Regions from separate parts of the Variovorax frigidus genome, predicted to be linked through region 1. Evidence: riboswitches for the same ligand, from Rfam matches in the RefSeq annotation. Region 1 holds a riboswitch; the other holds the start of a gene.
What was found. Region 1 has a riboswitch for cobalamin ahead of ACSFBC_RS14480 (TonB-dependent receptor). Riboswitches for the same ligand answer to the same signal wherever they lie in the genome.
Positions count from the first base shown of each region.

Region 2: another riboswitch for cobalamin. It lies ahead of ACSFBC_RS00315 (TonB-dependent receptor domain-containing protein); the one in region 1 lies ahead of ACSFBC_RS14480 (TonB-dependent receptor).

Region 1 covers NZ_JBPJZF010000004.1:470,280-480,800, forward strand. The annotation lists gene ACSFBC_RS14475 (ABC transporter substrate-binding protein) at 1-607, opposite strand, end outside; gene ACSFBC_RS14480 (TonB-dependent receptor) at 607-2,775, opposite strand; cobalamin riboswitch at 2,906-3,185, opposite strand; gene ACSFBC_RS14485 (fasciclin domain-containing protein) at 3,279-3,836, opposite strand; gene ACSFBC_RS14490 (patatin-like phospholipase family protein) at 3,961-5,034, opposite strand; gene ACSFBC_RS14495 (Tex family protein) at 5,044-7,422, opposite strand; gene ACSFBC_RS14500 (hypothetical protein) at 7,504-8,004, shown strand; gene ACSFBC_RS14505 (lipoprotein) at 8,136-8,522, shown strand; gene ACSFBC_RS14510 (hypothetical protein) at 8,539-8,670, shown strand; gene ACSFBC_RS14515 (DUF3325 domain-containing protein) at 8,674-8,970, opposite strand; partial or broken gene ACSFBC_RS14520 (PepSY-associated TM helix domain-containing protein) at 8,967-10,521, opposite strand, start outside.
Region 2 covers NZ_JBPJZF010000001.1:62,145-72,665, reverse strand. The annotation lists gene ACSFBC_RS00335 (FecCD family ABC transporter permease) at 1-982, opposite strand, end outside; gene ACSFBC_RS00330 (ABC transporter substrate-binding protein) at 979-1,839, opposite strand; gene ACSFBC_RS00325 (bifunctional adenosylcobinamide kinase/adenosylcobinamide-phosphate guanylyltransferase) at 1,836-2,393, opposite strand; gene ACSFBC_RS00320 (cobyrinic acid a,c-diamide synthase CobB) at 2,383-3,729, opposite strand; gene ACSFBC_RS00315 (TonB-dependent receptor domain-containing protein) at 3,714-5,669, opposite strand; cobalamin riboswitch at 5,751-5,991, opposite strand; gene ACSFBC_RS00310 (DUF904 domain-containing protein) at 6,013-6,237, shown strand; gene ACSFBC_RS00305 (cell division protein ZapA) at 6,234-6,578, shown strand; gene ACSFBC_RS00300 (sulfite exporter TauE/SafE family protein) at 6,871-7,686, shown strand; gene ACSFBC_RS00295 (YebC/PmpR family DNA-binding transcriptional regulator) at 7,767-8,480, shown strand; gene ACSFBC_RS00290 (hypothetical protein) at 8,529-8,690, opposite strand; gene ACSFBC_RS00285 (cupin-like domain-containing protein) at 8,901-9,761, opposite strand; gene dnaE (DNA polymerase III subunit alpha) at 9,886-10,521, opposite strand, start outside.

The sequences.
Region 1 (10,521 bases):
TCGCCTCGCCCGTGTAGGTGTCGGCGCGCGCCACCAGCAGCATGCCGTTGCCCACGCGCCCGGTGATCATCACCATGCGCGGCGACCTGCGTTGCACGACCTGCTGCGCCACGGCGTCCAGCCGCGCCTGCAGCGACTGCGCCAGCGCCTCGCCGCGGTCGGGCACGCCGGTGGCGCGGCCGATCAGGCGGATGTTGTCGAGCACCTCGCCGACGGATCGGCTCAGCAGCACGATCACCGGCACGCCGATGCGCGTCATCGGGTCGACCAATTGGTTGGCCGCCTGCCGCGCGGGCGTGACGATCACCAGGTCGGGCCGCTGCGCGACCACCGCGTCGACCGAGAAGCCCAGGCGGCCGCCGACCCTCGGCTTGTCCATGACCTCGGGCGGAAAGCGCGTGTATTCCTCGACGCCGACGATCCGGTCGGCCAGCCCCAGCGAGGTCACCAGCTCGGTGTTCGACGCGAAGATGGTCACCAGACGCTGCGGCGGCGCGCTCAGCACCACCGTGCGGCCCAGCGCATCGCGGACCGCGATCGGCGCGGCCTGCCCCGTGAGGGCGGCCACGCTCAGACCCAGGGCCAGCGCGATGCGCTTGAGTCGCATCAGAACGTGACCTGCATGCCGACCTGGAACTCACGGCCCGGCATCGAGGTGCCGCAGCCGCCGTTCTGGAAGCGCGGATCGGCGATGCACGGCTTCTGGTCGAGCGCGATGAAGATCGGGCTGCGGTTCAGGTCGAACAGGTTGTTGACCGCCGCGAACACCTTCACGCGCTTGCTGATGCGGTAGTCGCCGCGCAGGTTCCAGACGGTGAACGCGCCCTTGCGGTGGATGTAAGTGCTGTAGGGCTCGCCCTGCGGGATCAGCAGCGCCTCTTCGGTGTCGTACCACATCGGCCCGCGCAGCAACGCGCCGACCTGCAGGCTCCAGTCGTCGGGCAGCTTGCCCGCGCCGCGGCCGTAGCGCAGGCCCACCGAGGCTTCGTACTTGTACATGCGCTGCACGCGGTCGGTGTCGAGCGCAGTCGCACCCTTGTCGCGCATGGTGAAGTTGTAGTAGCCGTTCGCATACGCGTTGAGGCTGTGGGTGCCGGTCGAGAAGTTCAGCGCCTTCGCCAGGTCGACGTTGGCGCTGGCCTCGATGCCGCGCACCACGATGTCGGCCGCGTTGTTGGCGTAGTCCGAGGTGTTGGTGGTCGGGCCGCGCGACACGGTGATGATGCGATCGGAAATCGTGTTCTGGAACAGCGCCACGTCCGCGTTCCAGACCGGCAGCTGCAGCGTGCCGCCGAACTCGATCTGGCGGTTGCTCTCGGGCTTGAGGTTCGGGTTGCCGAAGCTGCGGCCGCCGCCCACCGCGGTGAAGTCCGAGCCCAGTTCGGTCGAGGTCGGCGCGCGGAAGCCGGTCGAGATGCCGGTGCGCAGGTTCAGCACGTCGAGCGCACGCCAGGTCGCGCCGGTCGACCAGGTGGTCTCGCCGTACGACTGGCTGCCGCTGCGCTGCAGCGGCAGGTTGGGCGTGAAGTCGAAGCCGGTGCGGCCCTCGGTGCGGCGCGCGCCGCCGCGCACGGTCAGGCGGTCGTCGAAGAACTTCTGCGAATCCTCGAAGTACAGCGCGTTGACGTGCTCGGTCTGGTTGTTGTCGTAGGGCGCGACCTGGCCGGTCGGGCCGCCGGGCAGCGCGACGCGGATGCGGTCCGAGCGCAGCCGGCTGCGCTCCCAGTCGTAGCCCAGCAGCAGGTCGTTGCCCTGCCCCAGCTTGAAGCGCGGCTGCAGGCGCGTGCCCAGGATGTCGAGCTTGCGGTCGTTGTAGTCGCTCGAGGTGCCGGGCGTGGCCCGCGTGCCCGAGCGCACCACGGGCGAGGCCCACTTGAATTCGTCCTCGTCGGCCACCGCGTAGATCTGCGCCATCCAGCTGATGCGCTCGTCGGCAGTGCGGCCTTCGTAGCTCAGGTCGGCCGAGGCGTTGGTGCGGTCGTCCTTGCTGACGGTGTTGGCGCCCGATCCGCGGAAGCCCGCGTTGTAGATGCCGTCGGTGCGCAGCTTGAGTTCGAGCCGGTTGCGCTCGTCGACCTGGAAGCCCAGCGCGCCCGCGAAGCCGCGGCGTTCCCAGCCGGTGTTGGCCAGCTTGCCGCCGCCCTTGCCCGATTCGTAGTCGTCGCGCCGGCCGCCCGACACGCCGAAGGTCCAGTCGAAGCGCTCGCCGCCGCCGCTGGTCTGCGCATGGGCCTGCACGCCGCCCCACGAGCCCACGCTCAGGCCGGCCTGGCTCGGCGGCGCGTTGTAGCCGCTCTTCATGATGATGTTGATCACGCCGCCCATGTTCTGGCTGCCGTAGATCACCGAGGCCGGGCCGCGCACGATCTCGATGCGCTCCACTTCGTTGGCGCTGAGCTTCGAGATGTTGGCCGTGCCTGCGCGCCGGCCGTTGACCAGCACCAGCACCTGCCCCTTGTAGTCGCGGCCCTGGCCGTCGCTGGTGGCGCCGCGGATGTTGATCGAGGTCTGCGCCGCGGTCCATTCGCTGAAGAAGCCGACCGCGTTCTCGGCCAGCAGGTCGGTCACCGACTTGGCAGTCGACCGGTCGATGGCGGCGCGATCGATCACCTGCGTGGTCGCGGCGATGCTCGCGCGCGCCTCGGGGCGGGCCGTGGCCGTGACGAAGATCTCGTTCAGCGCATCGGCTTCCTGGGCCATGCCCGGGCCTGCGGCCATCGAGAGAAAACCCAGCACGCCCACACGGACCGGGTTCAGGATCATTGCTCTTTTCATGCGTCTTCCAACTGCGCCCCGCCACCCCGCGGAGCCCAAACCAGTGATGACGCTGAAGAAGAAAGAACGCCTCGCGGCCAAGCCCGGTGCGCATGCACCGACCTGCCCGGACCCTCGCTCTCCCGCAGCGGCCGAAGCGGTTGCGAAGGCCGGTATCCGGGCTTGCGGACCGTCCTGCATGCGCGTTGCATGCACGACCGGAAGCCCCTCGCCTTCCCACGCCCGGAGGCGCAGTGACTGCCATGCCGAAGAAGGCATGGACGTGAGGGATTCCAAGAGATCCGCTGACCGTTGCGGGGGCAGCGCAGGACTTCTCGCGTCGTGTGAAGACGCCAGTCACCTGCTTCCCGTTTAACCCCGAGACCCTCCGAGGCGGAGAGCGTGCGGGGCACCTTCGAACCGTGCGGGCGCGGCGCTCACAGCGCCGGCCCGACCACAGAATTATAGGAAGGTAAAGAAGTCGGACAGCTTGCCGCGCGAGGCTTGCCGCCGAACCGTACTGCTTACTTGGGCAGCAGCACCTTGTCGACCACGTGGATCACGCCGTTCGACTGGTACACGTCGGCGATCGTCACGTTGGCGCTGCCGCCCTTTTCGTCGGTCACGGTCACGGTGCCGCCGCTGCTCTTGGCGACCAGCGTGCCGCCCGCGACGGTCTTGAGCGAGGCCATGCCCTTGCCGTCGTCGATCATCTTCATGAGCGACTTGGCATCCACCTTGCCGGCCACCACGTGGTAGGTCAGGATGGTCGTGAGCGTGCCCTTGTTCTCGGGCTTGAGCAGCGTGTCGACCGTGCCGGCCGGCAGGGCGGCGAAGGCGGCGTTGGTGGGCGCGAAGACGGTGAACGGACCCGGGCCCTTGAGCGTCTCGACCAGGCCGGCTGCCTTGACCGCGGCGACCAGGGTCGTGTGGTCCTTGGAATTGACGGCGTTGTCGATGATGTCCTTGGTGGCGAACATCGGCGCGCCGCCGACGGTGACCTGGGCGATGGCGGAGACCGCACCGACCGACAGAGCGGCTGCGAGTGCGAGGGAAGCGAGACGTGAGAACTTGGCTTGCATGGATGACTCCTGTTGCATTCACCGCCGCGAAGATGCGCGTCGGGTGTCATTCATACGGGGCGCGCCGCCCATTGGATTCATCGATGCGCCAACAAAATCCTTTCTTCGCGCGGCGCCCCCTCGATCACAGCACGCGGAGTTGCGTCATGTCGGGCCGTTCCAGCCATTGCTGCAGTTCGTCGGCCAGCCGCCCTGCCTCGGCCGCCGCGGTGCGCCAGGCCTGGATGCGGCCCGCCAGGTCGTTGCCGTAGCGCAGGAAATCGTTGCGGTCGGGCAGCTTGCCGCCGGGCAAGGTCGCGACCCATTCGGGCGACGGCGCCAGCACCACCATGCCGTCGAGGAAGGGCGTGGCCTTGTGGCGCCACTTCAGGCCCTTGTCGAGCCAGCCGGGCACCACCGCCTGCTGGAAGTGGGGGTACAGCACCAGGCCCTCGGGCCCAGTGCGGTAATCGAGGTGCAGGTGGTAGTCGGTGATGCCACCGTCCCAGTAGGCGCCGGGCGGCGCGCCGGGGATGTCGTGCACCGCCTCGAGCATGAAGGGGATCGAGCACGAGGCTTGCAGCGCGGGCGCGAAGTTGGCTTCGCTCAATGCCACGCGCCGGGTCGCGAAATCGGTGGTCGCGAAGGGCAGCGCCGCATCGGGCGTGGAGAACACCACGCGCTCGAGCCAGCCGCCCAATGCCTTGCGCCGCACGCCGTTGGCCATGAAGGCCCCCAGGTAGCCCAGGGCCGTGCGCCCTCGCCCCTCGCGGCCCAGCAGGTGCCGGCCGTGCGCGGTGATCACGTGCAGGCTGTAGCGCGGGTGGTTCAGTACCTCCTGGGCCCGGCCGCCGTAGAAGCTGCGCAAGCCCTCGCCGAACTGCGCGCTGACCTGCTTCGCCGTGAGCCGCTTCTGGCCCGGCGGCGGTTCGAAGTGCTGCGTGATGTAGCCGTCCTCGAAGTCGCGCAGCGCGCGCATCGGATCGTCGAGGCAGGCGTTGGCCAGGCGCCAGGCGCCGATCGACGCGCCCACGAGATCGATGGGTTGCGTGGAGCGCGGCAGCCAGTCGCCGAACAGGAAGCGGTCGATGGGCCCGAGGATCAGGCCCTTGGGGCCGCCAGCTGCGCCCGGCACCACGCGCACGTCGTCTGGCCGCAGGCCCTGCGCTTCGATCAGGCGCCTGGCCGCCGGACCGGCGTGGATGCGCAGTGCCTTCATGCAGGGCGGCTACTTGCCGCGCAGCCCCTGCAGCTTGGCGAAGGCGCTGGCCATCTGGCCCGCGGGCTGCGGCGCGTTGTCGCGGCGCGGCCCCTGCTGCTGGCCGCGGCCGGCGCCCTCGAAGCGGTTGTCGCGCGGGCCGTCGCGGCGCGCGGGCGCCGCATCGAGGCGCATCGAGAGGCCGATGCGCTTGCGCGCCACGTCGACCTCCATCACCTTGACCTTGACGATGTCGCCGGTCTTGACGATCTCGCGCGCATCTTCCACGAACTTGTTCGCGAGCTGGCTCACGTGGACCAGGCCGTCCTGGTGCACGCCCAGGTCGATGAAGGCGCCGAACTGCGCGACGTTGCTCACCGTGCCCTCGAGGATCATGCCCTCGACCAGGTCCTTGATGTCCTCGACGCCGTCGTTGAAGCGCGCCACCTTGAAGTCGGGGCGCGGGTCGCGGCCCGGCTTCTCGAGTTCGCCCAGGATGTCCTTGACCGTGATCACGCCGAACTTCTCGTTGGCGAAGAGTTCGGGCTTCAGCGTCTTGAGCATGTCGGCGCGGCCCATCAGCTCGGTGATGGGCTTGCCGGTCTTGACCATGATCTGTTCCACCAGCGGGTAGGTTTCCGGGTGCACGCCGGTGATGTCGAGCGGGTTGCTGCCGTCGCGCACGCGCAGGAAGCCGGCGCTCTGCTCGAAGGCCTTGGGGCCGAAGCCCGTGACTTCCAGCAGCTGCTTGCGCGTGGCGAAGGCCCCGTTGGCCTCGCGCCAGCGCACCACCGCCTTGGCCACGCTGGCCGACAGACCCGACACGCGCGACAGCAGCGGCACGCTGGCGGTGTTGAGGTCCACGCCCACCGAGTTCACGCAATCCTCGACCACCGCGCTCAGCGTGCGCGCGAGTTCGCTCTGGTTCACGTCGTGCTGGTACTGGCCCACGCCGATCGACTTGGGGTCGATCTTCACGAGCTCGGCCAACGGGTCCTGCAGGCGGCGCGCGATGCTGGCCGCGCCGCGCAGGCTCACGTCGACGTCGGGCATTTCCTGCGAGGCGAATTCGCTGGCGGAGTAGACCGAGGCGCCGGCCTCGCTCACCACCACCTTGTCGATGGCCATGGGCGGCGCGCCGGCCTGGTCGGCCATCTTCGCGAGCAGCTTGATCAGGTCGGCGGCCAGCTTGTCGGTCTCGCGGCTGGCGGTGCCGTTGCCGATCGCGATCAGGTTCACGCCGTGCTTGGCGCAGAGCTTGCCCAGCGTGTGCAGCGAGCCTTCCCAGTCCTTGCGCGGCTCGTGCGGGAACACGGTGGCGGTCTCGACCAGCTTGCCGGTCGCGTCGACCACGGCCACCTTCACGCCGGTGCGGATGCCCGGGTCGAGGCCCAGCACCACGCGCCGTCCCGCGGGCGCGGCCAGCAGCAGGTCGCGCAGGTTGTCGGCGAAGACCTTGATGGCGGTCTTCTCGGCGTCTTCGCGCAGGCGGGTGAACAGGTCGCGCTCGGTCGAGAGCGAGAGCTTCACGCGCCAGGTCCAGGCCACGCACTTGCGGATCAGGTCGTCGGACGGGCGCGCCGCATGGCTCCAGCCCAGGTGCAGCGCGATACGGCCTTCGGCGATGCTGGGCTTGCCCGGTTCGGGCTCGACCGGCAGCACCAGCTTGGCGTCGAGGATGTCGAGCGCGCGGCCGCGGAACACGGCCAGCGCGCGGTGCGAGGGCACGCGGCCGATGGGCTCGTCGTAGTCGAAGTAGTCGCGGAACTTGGACACATCGACGTTGTTCTCGTCCTTGCCCGCCATCAGCGTCGACTTGAACAGGCCTTCGCTCCAGAGCCATTCGCGCAGCCGCTGCACCAGCGCCGCGTCTTCGGCCCAGCGCTCGGACAGGATGTCGCGCACGCCGTCGAGCACGGCCGGCACGGTGGAGAAGTCGGGGCCCGGCTTGCCGTCGTCGAGCGTCTCGGCGGGCCTGAGGAAGGCCTTGGCCTCGACGGCCGGATCGAGCGTCGGGTCGGCGAAGAGCTTGTCGGCCAGCGGCTCGATGCCGGACTCGCGCGCGATCTGGCCCTTGGTGCGGCGCTTCTGCTTGAAGGGCAGGTAGAGGTCTTCCAGCTCCTGCTTGGTCGCCACGGTGGCGATCGCGATGCGCAGCGCGTCGGTCAGCTTGCCCTGCTCGTCGATGCTCTTCATCACGGCCGTGCGGCGCTCGTCGAGTTCGCGCAGGTACGACAGGCGCGCTTCGAGTTCACGCAGCTGGATGTCGTCGAGGCCGTCGGTGGCCTCCTTGCGGTAGCGGGCGATGAAGGGCACCGTGGCGCCGCCGTCGAGCAGCTCGATGGCCGCTTTCACCTGGTGCTCGCCGACCTTGATTTCGGACGCGAGCTGGCGAATGATTTTCTGCATGTCTGAATGAACCCTGGGCGCGCAATAAAGCGCAGAAGTTTGCCATAGGCCCGCGAGGCGCCGGGGGTCACAATCGCTTGCATGTCGATCCGCTTGCGCCGCCTGCTCCGCCTCGTCGCCACCCTGCTGCTGGTGCCGGTGCTGCTGTTCGAGGAATGGGGCTGGGAACCGCTGGCCGCACAGGTCGCCAAGCTCGCGCGCCTGCCGCTGTGGGGGCGGCTCGAACACTGGGTGCGCAGCCTGCCGCCCTGGGGTGCGCTGCTGACCTTCGCGCTGCCCGTGATCGCGCTGCTGCCGATCAAGCTGCTCGCGCTGTTCCTGTTCGGCCGTGGCCACTACGCGAGCGGTGTGCTGCTCCTGGGCGCGGCCAAGCTCGCGGGCACGGCCGTGGTGGCGCGGCTGTTCCAGCTGGTGCAGCCCACGCTGATGCGCATCGGCTGGTTCGCGCGCTGGTACCCACGCTGGACTGCGTGGAAGGACCATGTGCTGGGCATCGTGCGGCAGAGCGCGCCGTGGCGCGCGGTGCGTCAGATGAAGGCCGGTGCGCGTCGGTTCTGGCGCAGTTTCTGGCGCCTGCGCTGAGCCCTGCGCGCGTCCCTGTTGCGCCATGCGGTGCAGGCATACTGCCGCTTGCCTGGATTCCCGGGCTCGTGCGTCACCGCGCCGTGGGAGACGGCCGCCGCACGGTCATTGACTACAACAGGAATGAACCAATGAAGAAGTTTTTCGCCTTGATCTCGATCGCGGCCGCCCTCAGCGCCTGCTCCAAGCAGGAACCGGCGCCCGCCGCCCCGGCTGCAACCCCTCCTGCTGCCACCGCACCGGCCGCCACTGCGCCCGCTGCCGCCGCGCCAGCCGCCACCGCACCCGCAGCGAGCACCACGGCCGCCGCATTGCCGCAAGACTGCCAGGCCTACCTGGACAAGGTCAATGCCTGCATGAGCAAGCAAAGCGGTGCCGCCGCCGACGCCGTCAAGGCCTCGATGGAACAGACCAAGGCCGCTTGGGCCAGCCTCAGTGCCGACCAGGCTCAACTGGGCACCGCCTGCAAGGCCGCCACCGACGCTTTCGCCGCGCAAGCCGCCGCGATGAAGTGCTGATCCAGGCCTTCCAGGCTTGAACCCGACCCGCCGGCCCCGCCCGATCGGTGGCGCGGCGGGTCTCCAGATTCCCCTCGACGACACGTCCATGCGGCCTCCCGACCGCACGCCCATGGACACCGATCTGCAGGCGAACGATCTGCGCTGAGGCTTATCGCCGCGCGGCTTGCCGCCTGCCCTGCGCGAGCAAGGCGACGAACACCAGCCCGGCCGCCAGGCTGGTGTGGCCGCTGAAGCTCACCAGCCCCAGGCCCCAGCCCTGCACGCCGACCAGCACGCAGAGCGCGAGCGACAAGGCGCCCCATCCCGCCACGCGCAGCCGACGGGTGAGCGCCGGCGCGAAGGCATGCTCGAACAGCTCTTCCTGTTGCCGCTCCATGGCCAGCGCCAGCGCGGCGAAGCCCGGCAGGCACAGCACGAAGGCCACCCCGTGGAACCAGCCGCTCATGCGCCCTCCCCGGCCGTTGTGGCCGTGGTCCCCACCGGCGCTGCTGCGCGGCGCGCGGGCTTGACCTTGGCGCTGTGCCGCGCGGTGCGGATCGCCAGCAGTGCATGCAGCGCGGCCAGGGCCCACAGCGTGAGCTCGAGTCCCGCAAAGACCCAGTCACCCGCCACGAGGCTGCGCCACAGCGGCCGCTCGGTGGTGAAGGCGCTCACGACCGGCAGCAGCGCGAGCGCGGCGGTGGCGATCCAGAGCTGCTCGATCCAGGCCGTCTTCGCGGGCCGCAGCATCGCATGCAGCAGTGCCAGGCCCCAGACGATGAACAGCAGGTCGATTTCCCATTCAGTGCGCTTGGGCAGGTCGAGCGGCAGCAGCCGGTTGCCCCAGAGGAAGGCCGTCATCGCGATCGACAGGCCCGCGATAGCGGCGATGTTCAGGCGCTCCACCAGCCAGAAGCCGAAGTAGGGCTTGTCGGGATCGGGCAGCTTCTGCCGACGCTTCACGGTCCACATCACCAGGCCCGTGCCCACCATCGCGGTGCCGGCCAGGCTCACGAGGAAATAGAGCCAGCGCGTGGCCGTGTCGCCGAAGCGCCCCAGGTGCAGCGCATACATCACGCCGCGCGTCTCGGCGGCGGCGCCCACGCTGTCCTTGGTCTCGAGCAGCTTGCCGGTGGCACCTTCGAACAGCATGTACTGCGGGCTCACCGATGCGCGGCCCTCGTCGCCGCGCGCGATGCTCACGCGCGAGGCGGCATCGCCGGGCAGCGTGATGTTCACGCGCTTGACGTTGTCGCGGCCCCAGCGCGCCTGCGCCTGCCGCACCATGTCGTCGATGGGCGCGAGCGCCGCCTTCTGGCCGCTGGGTGTGCCGGGCGCGATGAAGGCGCTGAGCTCGGCCGAGAGCTGCTGCCGCTCGGCAGCGGTCTTGAAGGCGGCCTGGCTGCCCCAGGGCATGTACAGGGCCGCCAGCGTGATCAGCCCGGTGTAGGTGATCATCAAGTGGAAGGGCAGCCCGAACACCGAGAGCGCGTTGTGCGCATCGAGCCACGAGCGCTGGCCCTTGCCGCCGCGGAAGGTGAAGAAGTCGATGAAGATCTTCTTGTGCGTGATCACGCCGCTCACGATGGCCACCAGCATGAACATCGCGCACAGGCCCGCCAGCCAGCGGCCCCAGAGCACCGGCATGTAGTGGAACTGGAAGTGGAAGCGGTAGAAGAATTCGCCGCCGCCGGTCTCGCGCGACGCGACCTTGTGGCCGCTGACCGGATCGAAGGTGCCGCTCTGGAACGCGCGCCGTCCCTGCACGCCCGGCGTGCGCCAGAAGGTGCTGACGACGTTGTTGCGCGCGTCGGGCAGGCCGATGCTCCACTGCGGGCTGCCGGCCGCGTCGGTCTGCATCGCATCGGCGACGCGCTGCGCCACCACGGCCGCATCCACTGCGAGATCTCGTCCTTGAAGTAGCTCACCGTGCCGGTGAGGAACATCGCATAGAGGAACCAGCCGACCAGCAGGCCCGTCCAGATGTGGAGGTCGGACATGGTCTGGCGGATGCCGC
Region 2 (10,521 bases), on a different contig from region 1:
GCCTGTGCATGAGCCAAAGCAAATAGCTGCCGCCCAGCACGGCGGTGAGCACGCCCACGGGCAGTTCCTGCGGCGCGATCAGCCAGCGCGCCAGCAGGTCGGCCGCCATCAGCAGCAGTCCGCCCATCACGGCAGACAGCACGATCAGCCAGGCATGGGTGGTCTTCACGATGGAGCGCACCAGGTGCGGCGCGGCCAGGCCGACGAAGGCGATCAGCCCCGTCTGGGCCACGGCCGTGCCGGTGGCCAGCGCCAGCACCGCGACCAGCGCCGCGCGCATCGCGCCCAGCGGCAGGCCCAGGCTGGCGGCGGTCGCCTCGCCCAGCGCCAGGCCGTCGAGCACCGGTGCCAGCGCCCAGCCCGCGAGCAGGCACAGCGCGCCGAGCCCGGCCATCACCGCACAGGCGCTCCAGCCGACCAGGCCGGTGCCGCCGAGCATGAAGCCCTGCAGCGCCTGCAGGATGTCGGCCGAGCCGATGGTCACCAGGTCCTTCGCTGCGCCCAGCACCACGCCGACGATCACGCCGGCCAGCAGCAGCCGCAGCGTCTGCTGCACACCGCGCGCGAGCGTCAGCGTCAGCATCACGGCCAGCACCGCGCCCACGAAGGCCGCGCCCGTGAGGCCCAGGCGCACCAGCCATTGCGCGGTCGAGGGCGCGGCACCGAACAGGGCCAGCGCGAGCGCGACGCCCAGCGAGGCGCCCGAGGCGCTGCCGAGCAGGTAGGGGTCGGCCAGCGGATTGCGGAACAGCCCCTGGGCCACCGCGCCCGCGAGGCCGAGCAAGGCCCCGGCCAGCCAGGCGCCGAGCGTGCGCGGCAGCCGGATCTCCCGCACGATCTGCAGCGCGACGGGGTCGTGGCACGCGGCCAGCACGCTCTCGAAGCCGGTGCTGCCGATGCCCACGCCCAGCAGCAGCAAGGCGGCGCACAGCAGCATCAGCACGGCTGCGAGGAGCCAGATGCGTTGCCGGTGACGGATCATCGCGGCGCCTTGTCGGCCAGGCAGCGCGCCATGATGCGCGCGGCCTCGCCCATGCGCGGACCGGGGCGCACCAGCACGTCGGACTCTTCCGCGGCGAAGCGGCAGATGCGGCCATGGCGCACCGCGCGAATGCTCGGCCAGCCCGGGCGCTGTTCCATGTCCGCGGCGCTGCGCACGCTGACCATGATCAGGTCGGGATTGGCGCGCACCACGAACTCGGGGTTGAGCTTGGGGAATGGGCCCAGCGCCGCGGGCACGATGTTCTTCACGCCCAGCCGCGTCAGCGTCTCGCCGATGAAGGAGCTCTCGCCCGCGCCGTAGGGGCCGCCGTCGACTTCGAAGTACACGCGCGTCGCCTTGGCCGCCGGCGACAGCGACTGCGCCGCCGCCGAGACGCTGGCATCGATCGCGCGCCAGACGCGCTGCGGATCGTCGGCCTGGAGCACGCGGCCCAGCTGGTCGAGCACACGTTTCACGTCGGCATGGGTCTTGGGTTCGAGCACCAGCACCGTGAGGCCCAAGGCCTCGAGCCGCTGCGTGACGCGCGAGGACTTGGCGAGCAGCACCACGTCGGGCTTGAGCGCGACGATGGCCTCGACGTTGGGGTCGATGCCGCCACCGAGCTGCGGCAGCGCGCGCACCGAGGCCGGCGAGTTCGAATAGCGGTCGACGCCGATCAGGCGCTCGCAGGCACCCAGCGCGCAGACGGACTCGGTGAGCGAGGGCAACAAGGTGACGATGCGCTGCGGCGGGCGCGGCAGCGTGACCTGCGCGCCGCGTTCGTCGGTGACGACGATGGGCTGCGCATGCGCAAAGCCGATCAGCAGCAGAAGAAGCCAGGGCAGGAAGCGCGTCACTTCGGTTCCTTCAGCGTCAGGGGCAGGCCCGCGGCCATCAAGGTGACGCGGTCGCACTCGGCCGCGATGTCCTGGTTGAGCCGGCCCAGCGCGTCGACGAAGGCGCGCACCTCGCGACCCAGCGGGATCACGCCCAGGCCGATCTCGTTGCCCACCAGCACGACCGGACCGCGCGCCGCGCGCAAGGCGGCCCGCAGCGCCGCGATGGCCGGCGCCGCGTCGTGCGTCACGCCCTCCATCGGCATCGTGAGATTGGTGAGCCACAGCGTGAGGCAGTCGACCAGCACCATCGTGCCGGGCGCGCTGTGGGCGGCGATGGCCTCGGCCAGCTGCACCGGCTCTTCGACGGTGCGCAGGCCCGGCACGCGCGCAGCCCGATCGGCCTGGTGCCGCGCGATGCGTTCGCGCATCTCGTCGTCCCAGGCGGTGGCGGTGGCGATCAGCACCGCGTCGTGCGCGGGCGAGGCGGCCAGCCAGGTGGCCGCGCGTTCCTCGGCGCGGCGCGACTTGCCGCTCTTCTGGCCGCCCAGCAGGTATTCGCGATCAACCCTCATCTGCAAATCCGATCGGCGCGGCATCGAACAGCCGCGCAGTGGCTTCAGGGCTGGAGGCGAACCAGGCGTGGAAGTAGCTCGCGCGGACCGTGCCGCGCACATAGACCGCTTCGCCTGCCGCCTCGGTGTGGGGCCGCGTGGTGCGCGCGGCCACGGGCTGCGGCGTGTCGCAGACCGAATAGTGAAAGGTGTGGCCGCGCAGGCTGTGCCCGGCCAGGGCCAGCTGCTGCGGTCCGAGCGCCGCGAGCCGCTTCTGCACCGTCACGCGGCCTGGCATCAGGCCCCACATCGCATGGGCTTGCCCGTCGGCCGTGACCAGCGTGTCGTACAGAGCCATCATGCCGCCGCACTCGGCCCAGATCGGCTTGCCGGCCGCGGCGTGGGCGATCAGTGCATCGCGCAACGGCGTGCGAGCGGCCAGCGTTTCGGCATGCAGTTCGGGATAGCCACCGGGCAGCCAGACGGCATCGCATTCAGGCAATGCATCGCCGGCCAGCGGCGAAAAGAATGCGAGGCGCGCTCCGAGTGCATCGAGCACGTCGAGGTTGGCCGGATAGAGAAAGGCGAAGGCGGCGTCGCGCGCGATCGCGATGGTGCGGCCGGCAAGCAGCGGCGCAACCGTTTCCACAACAGGGGCCTCGAAGCGCACCTGCGGCAGTTCCGCGACCGACAGCCGGCCCAGCGGCGTGGCCGCGAGCGCGTCGGCGGCGGCATCGAGCCGGGCCAGCGCGTCCTGCGTCTCGTCGGCCGCGACCAGGCCCAGGTGCCGTTCGGGCAGGGTGAAATCCTCGCCCTTGGGCAGGCCGCCGAGCCAGTGCGCGGGATCGCGCAGCGCGCCTTCGAGCATGCCCGCATGGCGTTCGCTCGCCACGCGGTTGGCCAGCACGCCGAACCACGGCAGGCCGGGCTTGAAATGCTGCAGCCCATAGGCCAGCGCACCGAAGGTGCCGGCCATGGCGCGCGCGTCGATCACCGCCAGCACGGGCAGGCCGAAATGCACCGCGAGGTCGGCCGCACTCGGCGTGCCGTCGAACAGGCCCATCACGCCCTCGACGATCAGCAGGTCGGCCTCGCCGGCCGCCGCGTGCAGGCGCGCACGGCAGTCGGCCTCGCCGTTCATCCAGAGATCGAGAGAATGCACCGGCGCACCGCTGGCCAGCGCGAGCCAGCGCGGGTCGAGGAAATCGGGCCCGCACTTGAAGACGCGCACGCGCCGGCCGGCGCGCGCATGCAGGCGCGCCAGCGCGGCCGTGACCGTCGTCTTGCCCTGCCCGGAAGCGGGCGCGGCCACGAGCACGGCGGCGCAGGCGGCGCTGCGGCTTACTGGGGCGACCACTTGAGCCCGAGGTAGGCGGTACGGCCCGCGGTGGCATAGATGCGGGCGAAGGAATAGTCCTTGTCGCCCGCGTTGTCCAGCCGGCCGATCAGCGTCAGCGAGGGCGTGAGCTTGGTGCTCGCGACCAGGTTGAGCACGGTGTAGCCGCCGAGTCGGCGCAGGTTGGCGGCATCGTCATAACGCATGGACGAAGTTTGCACCTCCGCGCCCAGCGTCCAGCCGGCCACGTTCCAGTCGGCGCCCAGCATGCCGTGGCGGCGCGCGCGGCGGGCCAGCAGCTTGTCGGTGCCGAGGTCGCGCGGGTCCTGGAAGTCGGCCGAGGCGCGCAGCGCCACGTCGCCGATGCGGTGGCCGGCGGTCAGGGTCAGGCCCTCGTACGCGGCGCGTGCGGTGTTGGCGTAGCAGCCGAAGGTCGAGACGCAGCCGCGTGCGCTGCCGTCGTAGGTGATCAGGTTGGTCACCTTGTTGCGGTAGACCACCACGCCGGCGTTGCTCGCGCCCGAGGTCCAGTTCAGGCCCAGTTCGACGTTGCGGCTTTCCTCGGGCTTCAGGCTTGCGAGCCCGTACTCGCTGAAGCGCTGGTAGAGCGTGGGCACGCGGAAGGCCGTGCCGACCGACGCGGTGGCGCGCCACTGCGGCGTGATCGCGTAGCCGTAGGCTGCGCTGCCGGTGGTCTTGGCGCCGAATTCGCTGTCGTCGTCGCGGCGCGCCTGCAACTGCACCGTGTGCGGGCCCTGCACGAAGCCGTAGCCCAGCGACACCGCGTTCTGCGAGCGGTCGCGCGCCAGCAGTTTCGCCGTGGCGGTGGCGGCGTTCTCCAGGTCGTCTTCCCGGCGCTCGAGCGCGGCCGTGACACGGTGCGCACCGAAATGCAGCTCGTTCTGGAACAGGTAGCCGCGCAGCGCGGTCTCGGTCCGGTAGAAGCTCGGATCGGTCTGGTAGGTGGTCTTGCTGTCGGTGATCTGCAGCCGCGTCGTGTAGTTATCGGTCCACTTGGCGATCCAGGCCAGGCCCGCGGTGCGCAGCGTGTTGGTCGAGGTGTCGTCGGGGAACACGGCCGGCGGCCGCGCGCCCGATCTGGAGGCGTCGTACTTCGCCTCGATGTCGCTGTACAGGAAGGTGCCTTCGAGCCGGTGCGCCGGGTTGATCTGGAAGCCCAGGCGCGCATTGGCCGCGGTGCTGCGGTAGCCGTCGCGGTCGGGGCTGGTCCAGCCGTCGGCCGCGTACTGCGCGGTCCTGACCGGGTTGCGCTTCGCGAGCGGCTGGATGTCGAAGCCGTCGCTCTCCTCGTACGAGATGCCCAGCGCGTAGTCGAAGGCACCGCCCACGCCCGCCGAGCCACTCACGCCGGCTTCGGCCTTGCGCAGCTGGCGGCTGCCGATGCCCACGCCGACGTAGGGGGTCGCGGCGCCTTCACCGCGCTTGGTGAACAGCTGGATCACGCCGCCGATGGCATCGGAGCCGTAGACCGCCGCGGCCGGGCCGCGCAAGACTTCGATGCGGTCGATCTGCCCCAGCGGGATGCCTTCCCAGCCGGCGCCGCCGGTGGACTGCGAGTCGATGCGCACGCCGTCGATGTAGACCGCGGTGAAGCGCGATTCGGCGCCGCGGATGAACACGCTGGTGGTGTTGCCGATGCCGCCGTTGCGGCTGATCTCGATGCCGGGCAAACGCGCCAGCACGTCAGCCACGCCGGTGGCGCCGCTGCGCTCGATGGTCTCGCGGTCGACGATGGACACGTCCGAGGTCAGGTCCGACAGCGGCTGTGCCACGCGGGTGGCCGTGACCACGGTCTCGGGCAGGGACCGCTGCTGAGCCAGTGCCAGGCCCGGGAGGGCCACGGCGATGGCGGCGCTCAGGGCGGCCAGCGGCAACGTGGCGTAGCGCACACGCACGGACACCGGCGCGCAGACGCCGTGGGGAGAGAAACGATTCTTCATGGGAACGAACTTGAGAACAAAACCCTGTCCGGCTTCCCCGCCGGACGTGTGGGCGTCACGAAGGTGGCCGCGACACGCGCACCCACCCTCACCTCGTTGGCCGGTATCCGGGCTGGCAGAACAACTGTCGTCGCCTTCCCAGGCACCTGTTTCAGGGCGCCCAGTGGCTGATTGACGAAAGCGGCGCGAGTGAATGCGCCGTCTGCTGGACCGTTGCGGGGGCAGCGCAGGCTGACCGCGGCCCGAGGGGCTCTGGTTTCTGCTTCCCGTTGAACTGTGCCGCGTGAACCGCGGCGCGAGCACCAACGCGGGCGATTCTAAGGGGCCCCTACAATCTGCAGCCATGTCCGCACAGAGCCCCATCGATCAGATTGCCGAGCGCGTTGAACGTCTGCTCGTGCGCCACGAAGAAATTCAGCGCACCAACACGCTGCTGCAGGAACAGGTCGATGCGCTGACGCGCGAACGCGACGCGCTCAAGTCGCGCCTCGCCGCCGCACGCACACGCATCGACGCGGTCCTGGAACGGCTGCCCCTCGACCCGCCACAGGATCCCGCCACCCCATGAAACAGCTCGAAGTCCAGATCATGGGACAGAGTTATCTGCTCGGCTGCCCCGAAGGCGGCGAAGCCCAGTTGCGCGAGGCGGTCGAACGCGTCGACGTCGCCATGTGCAAGATCCGCGACGCCAACAAGGTGAAGGCCCGTGACCGCATCGCGGTGCTCGCGGCGCTGAACCTCGCGTTCGACCTGGGCCAGCAGCCCGAGCCGGCCGAAGCGGTCGAGGCGGCCGCAGCGGCGCCCACCGAGGCCACGCCCGCCGTCGACGCGGCACACGACGCCGAGCGCGCAGCGCAATTGCTGAAGCGGCTCGACCAGGCGCTCGCGCGCGACGACCACCTGCTCTGACAAAAAGCCCGTGCGTTCACACGGGTGACAGCGATGCGGGCGTAAAATCGCACCTGTCTGCAGTGCGCGTCGGGCTTAATATTTCCTTGTTCCAATGCTCTCCGGAGCCGGGCTTGGTACATCGCTGGACGGGCGTGATCATCTCGCGTCAGATGAACCCGAAGTCCTGCTGCCCTCGCCCACCTGAACCCTGGTTCAGGATGCGGGTCCGGCGCATCCCACTGCAGACACCTTCTTCGCTCCGCGACGGCCCCCTGATCGGGGCCGTCGTTCTTTCTGCCGGACCGCCCCCATGCTGCTCGAACCGCTGTTGATCGTGGAACTCGCCCTGTTGGGCATCGGCACGGGTTTCCTCGCAGGGCTTCTCGGCATCGGCGGCGGCATGGTCATGGTGCCCTTCATCACCATCCTCCTCGGCCACCGCGGCGTGGCGCCCGACCTGGCGGTGAAGATGGCGATCGCGACCTCGATGGCCACCATCATCTTCACCTCGGTCTCGAGCGTGCGTGCACACCATCGGCGCGGCGCGGTGCGCTGGGACATCGTGAAGCGGCTGTCGCCCGGCATCGTGATCGGCAGCCTGGTGGGCAGCCTCGGCGTGTTCGCGCTGCTCAAGGGCACGGCGCTCGCGATCTTCTTCGCGCTGTTCGTCGGCTTCTCGGCCACGCAGATGTTCCTCGACAAGAAGCCCGCGCCGACGCGCCAGATGCCCGGCACCGGCGGCCAGTTCGCCGCGGGCGGCGTGATCGGCTTCATCTCCGGCCTGGTCGGCGCGGGCGGCGGCTTCATCAGCATCCCGTTCATGACCTGGTGCAACATCGCGATCCACAACGCTGTGGCGACCAGCGCGGCGCTGGGCTTCCCGATCGCGGTGGCCAACGTGGTGGGCTACATCCTCAGCGGCACCGCCGTGCAGGGCCTGCCGGCCGGCGCCTTCGGCTACATCTGGCTGCCGGCGCTGGTCGTCATCGCCGCCTGCAGCGTGTTCACCGCGCCGCTGGGTGCCAGGGCCGCGCACAGCCTGCCGGTGAAGAAGCTCAAGCGGGTGTTCGCCAGCGTGCTGTACCTGCTGGCCGCCTACATGCTCTGGAAGGGGCTGAGCGGCTGAGCCGCCGCTCCGCTCGATCCGGCGCGAGAATCTTTCATGCGGGCGGCCCGGGCCGTTCGCCCCAACTCAGGAGCACGACCATGGGCGCACAGTGGAAAGCAAAGCACAAGGACCTGGCCGCCAATGCCAAGGGCCGGGTGTTCGGAAAATTGGCCAAGGACATCATGATCGCGGCGCGCAGCGGCGCCGATCCCGCGTCCAACGCACGGCTGCGGCTGGTGGTCGAGCAGGCGCGCAAGGTCTCGATGCCCAAGGAAACGCTCGACCGGGCGATCAAGAAAGGCGCGGGCCTGACCGGCGAGGCGGTCCATTTCGAGCATGTGATCTATGAAGGCTTCGCGCCGCATCGCGTGCCGGTGATGGTCGAGTGCCTGACCGACAACGTGAACCGCACCGCGCCCGAGATGCGCGTGCTGTTCCGCAAGGGCCAGCTCGGCACCTCCGGCTCGGTGGCCTGGGATTTCGACCACCTCGGCATGATCGAAGCCGAGCCGGCCACCGCGGGTGCCGATCCCGAACTGGCGGCCATCGAAGCCGGCGCGCAGGATTTCGAAGCCGGCCATGAGGAAGGCGCCACGCTGTTCCTCACGGCACCGGCCGACCTCGACCTGGTGAGCCGCGCGCTGCCGGCGCAGGGCTTCACCGTGCTGTCGGCCAAGCTGGGCTACAAGCCCAAGAACCCGGTCGATCCGGCCAGCCTGAGCGCCGAGGATCTGGAAGAAGTCGAAATTTTCCTGGCCGCGATCGACGCCAACGACGACGTGCAGAACGTGTACGTCGGGCTCGCCGGCTGACGGGCCGGGGCGGCGCTCGATCACCCGAACGCCCCCGCCGCGCGCGGCTCAGGCCTCGAGTTCGGCCGTCTCCACGAAATCGAGTGCGCGGATGTTCTCGGCCAATTGCCGAAGCCGTGCCCAGGTGCCGCCCTCACCCATGGAAGCGGTCAGAAGCAGTTGGGCGTACTCGTCGGTCATGGCGGTCCATTGCTCGAATCTGCTGTCCATGTCTCGGCTCCTTCTGCTGGTAGAAATCACAGCTCGGAGACAAGGAATGCAAAGCGCGTGCCACGACCTGCTGCGGTCCGGGCCGACTGTAGGGCTCACCTAAGTCATTGAGATGAATCGGCAGCGCCCGTCGCCGCCGATGTGCGTGTCACGTTACGGCCAATGGCTTTGTACCCGTAACACCAAAGACAACACCGTGCTGCCGAAGGCTCAACGGCCCCGAACACGGCTGGCCGCCTGCCACAGGCTCGATTTCGCGCTGTCGCGCCAGGCCTGGGCACCGATCGGCGCCGGCGCCATGCCGAAGCGGCCGAGCACCTTGCGCGAGGCATGGTTGAAGTTGAGCGCGCGGCGCCACGCCATCGACTGGCGCGTATTGAAGATGATCGACATCGAAATCGACACGTCGTCCGGCCCATTGCGCACGTGGTGGCCCGCGACGAAGGGAATGTGGATGGCCTCGCCCGGCTGGAAGGCGAAGCAGGTGCCGAGCGCGTCGGTTTCCTTCGACCAGTTGAGCCGGGTGTTGGCATAGGACACATAGGCTTCGCGCTGGACCGCTGTCACGACCCGCTCGTCCCATTGCGGGAACACGGTCACTTCCTTGCTGCCGCGGAACTGCATCAGGAAGGTGGAATAGCGGTCGATGTGGAAAGGCGTCACGCTGTTCGGCGAGGCGATGAACAGGTAGAGCTGCGGGTCGACCGCTTCCGTGCCCACGCCGTGGCGACGCATCAGGCTTTCGACGTCGCCGATCAGTTCGCGGTGCAGCGACGCGAAGGACGGATCGATCTCCGGGCCGCTGACCATCACGTACGAATCGCCGACGCGGATGTTCTCGATGGTCTCCTCGATGCTGCGCTCGGCCGGCTTGCGGCTGAACGTGCCCTCGAAGTCGTCGCCCTCCTTGAGGCGCCCCATCGAATACATCACGCGCTTCGGTGGCAACGCCGGAATCACGCGCGCCAGGTTTTCAAGGCTCAGCGCCGGGTGCCCCATGAGCTTGTGCGGAAACTTGAAGGCCTCGCGATCGAACTGCTCGAATGCCGCACCGTCCTCGAAACACTGCATCGCCCACTCCAGTTCTCGCTTGCCGCGGGCATCGGGCCGCGCGGCTGCGCCGAAATGGCGCGGGCTGGAATGTAGTCCTTTTTACTAATTGCAACAAGTTATTTCGGCGATTCGCGCCCGGATTTCACTCGTAGACGATCACGGCCTTCCCGGCCTCGGCCTGCGCGGTCCAGCTGGCCAGCGCCGCATCGTTGGGGAAGAACTTGGCGCGTTCGCCCAACTCGAGTTCGACCTTGGCGCCGCCGCGCGCCATCGTGAGACGCACCGGCAGGCCCTGGCGCAGTTCGCCCACTTCGCTCATCTCGATACGCGGCGGGAAGTCCTTCACCAGCTGCGCGATGTCCGGCGCCTTGCCGTTGACCGCCACGCGCAGATAGCGGCCGAAGCGGCAGCGCGCGGTGGCGAGGTCCCAGACCTGCTGCACCTGGAAGCGGGCCTCGAAGCCGTTGCGCCCAGGCTGCAGCCGACCGCTGACGATGACCAGCTCGTCGTCCTTCAACGTGTTGCGGTTGGCGTTCATCACCGCCTCGTCGGCGGTGGCGTCGATGGCACCCGACTTGTCGTCGAGCTTGAAGATCGCGAGCCGGCCGCGCTGGCCGTTGATCACGCGCATGTCGCTCACGATGCCCGCGATCACCTGCGGCTCGCGGCCGTCGAGCAGGTCGTCGATCTGGCGCTTGCAGAAGCGCCGCACCTCGTGCGCCACCTCGTCGAACAGGTGGCCCGACAGGTAGAAGCCGACAGCGGTCTTCTCGTAGGT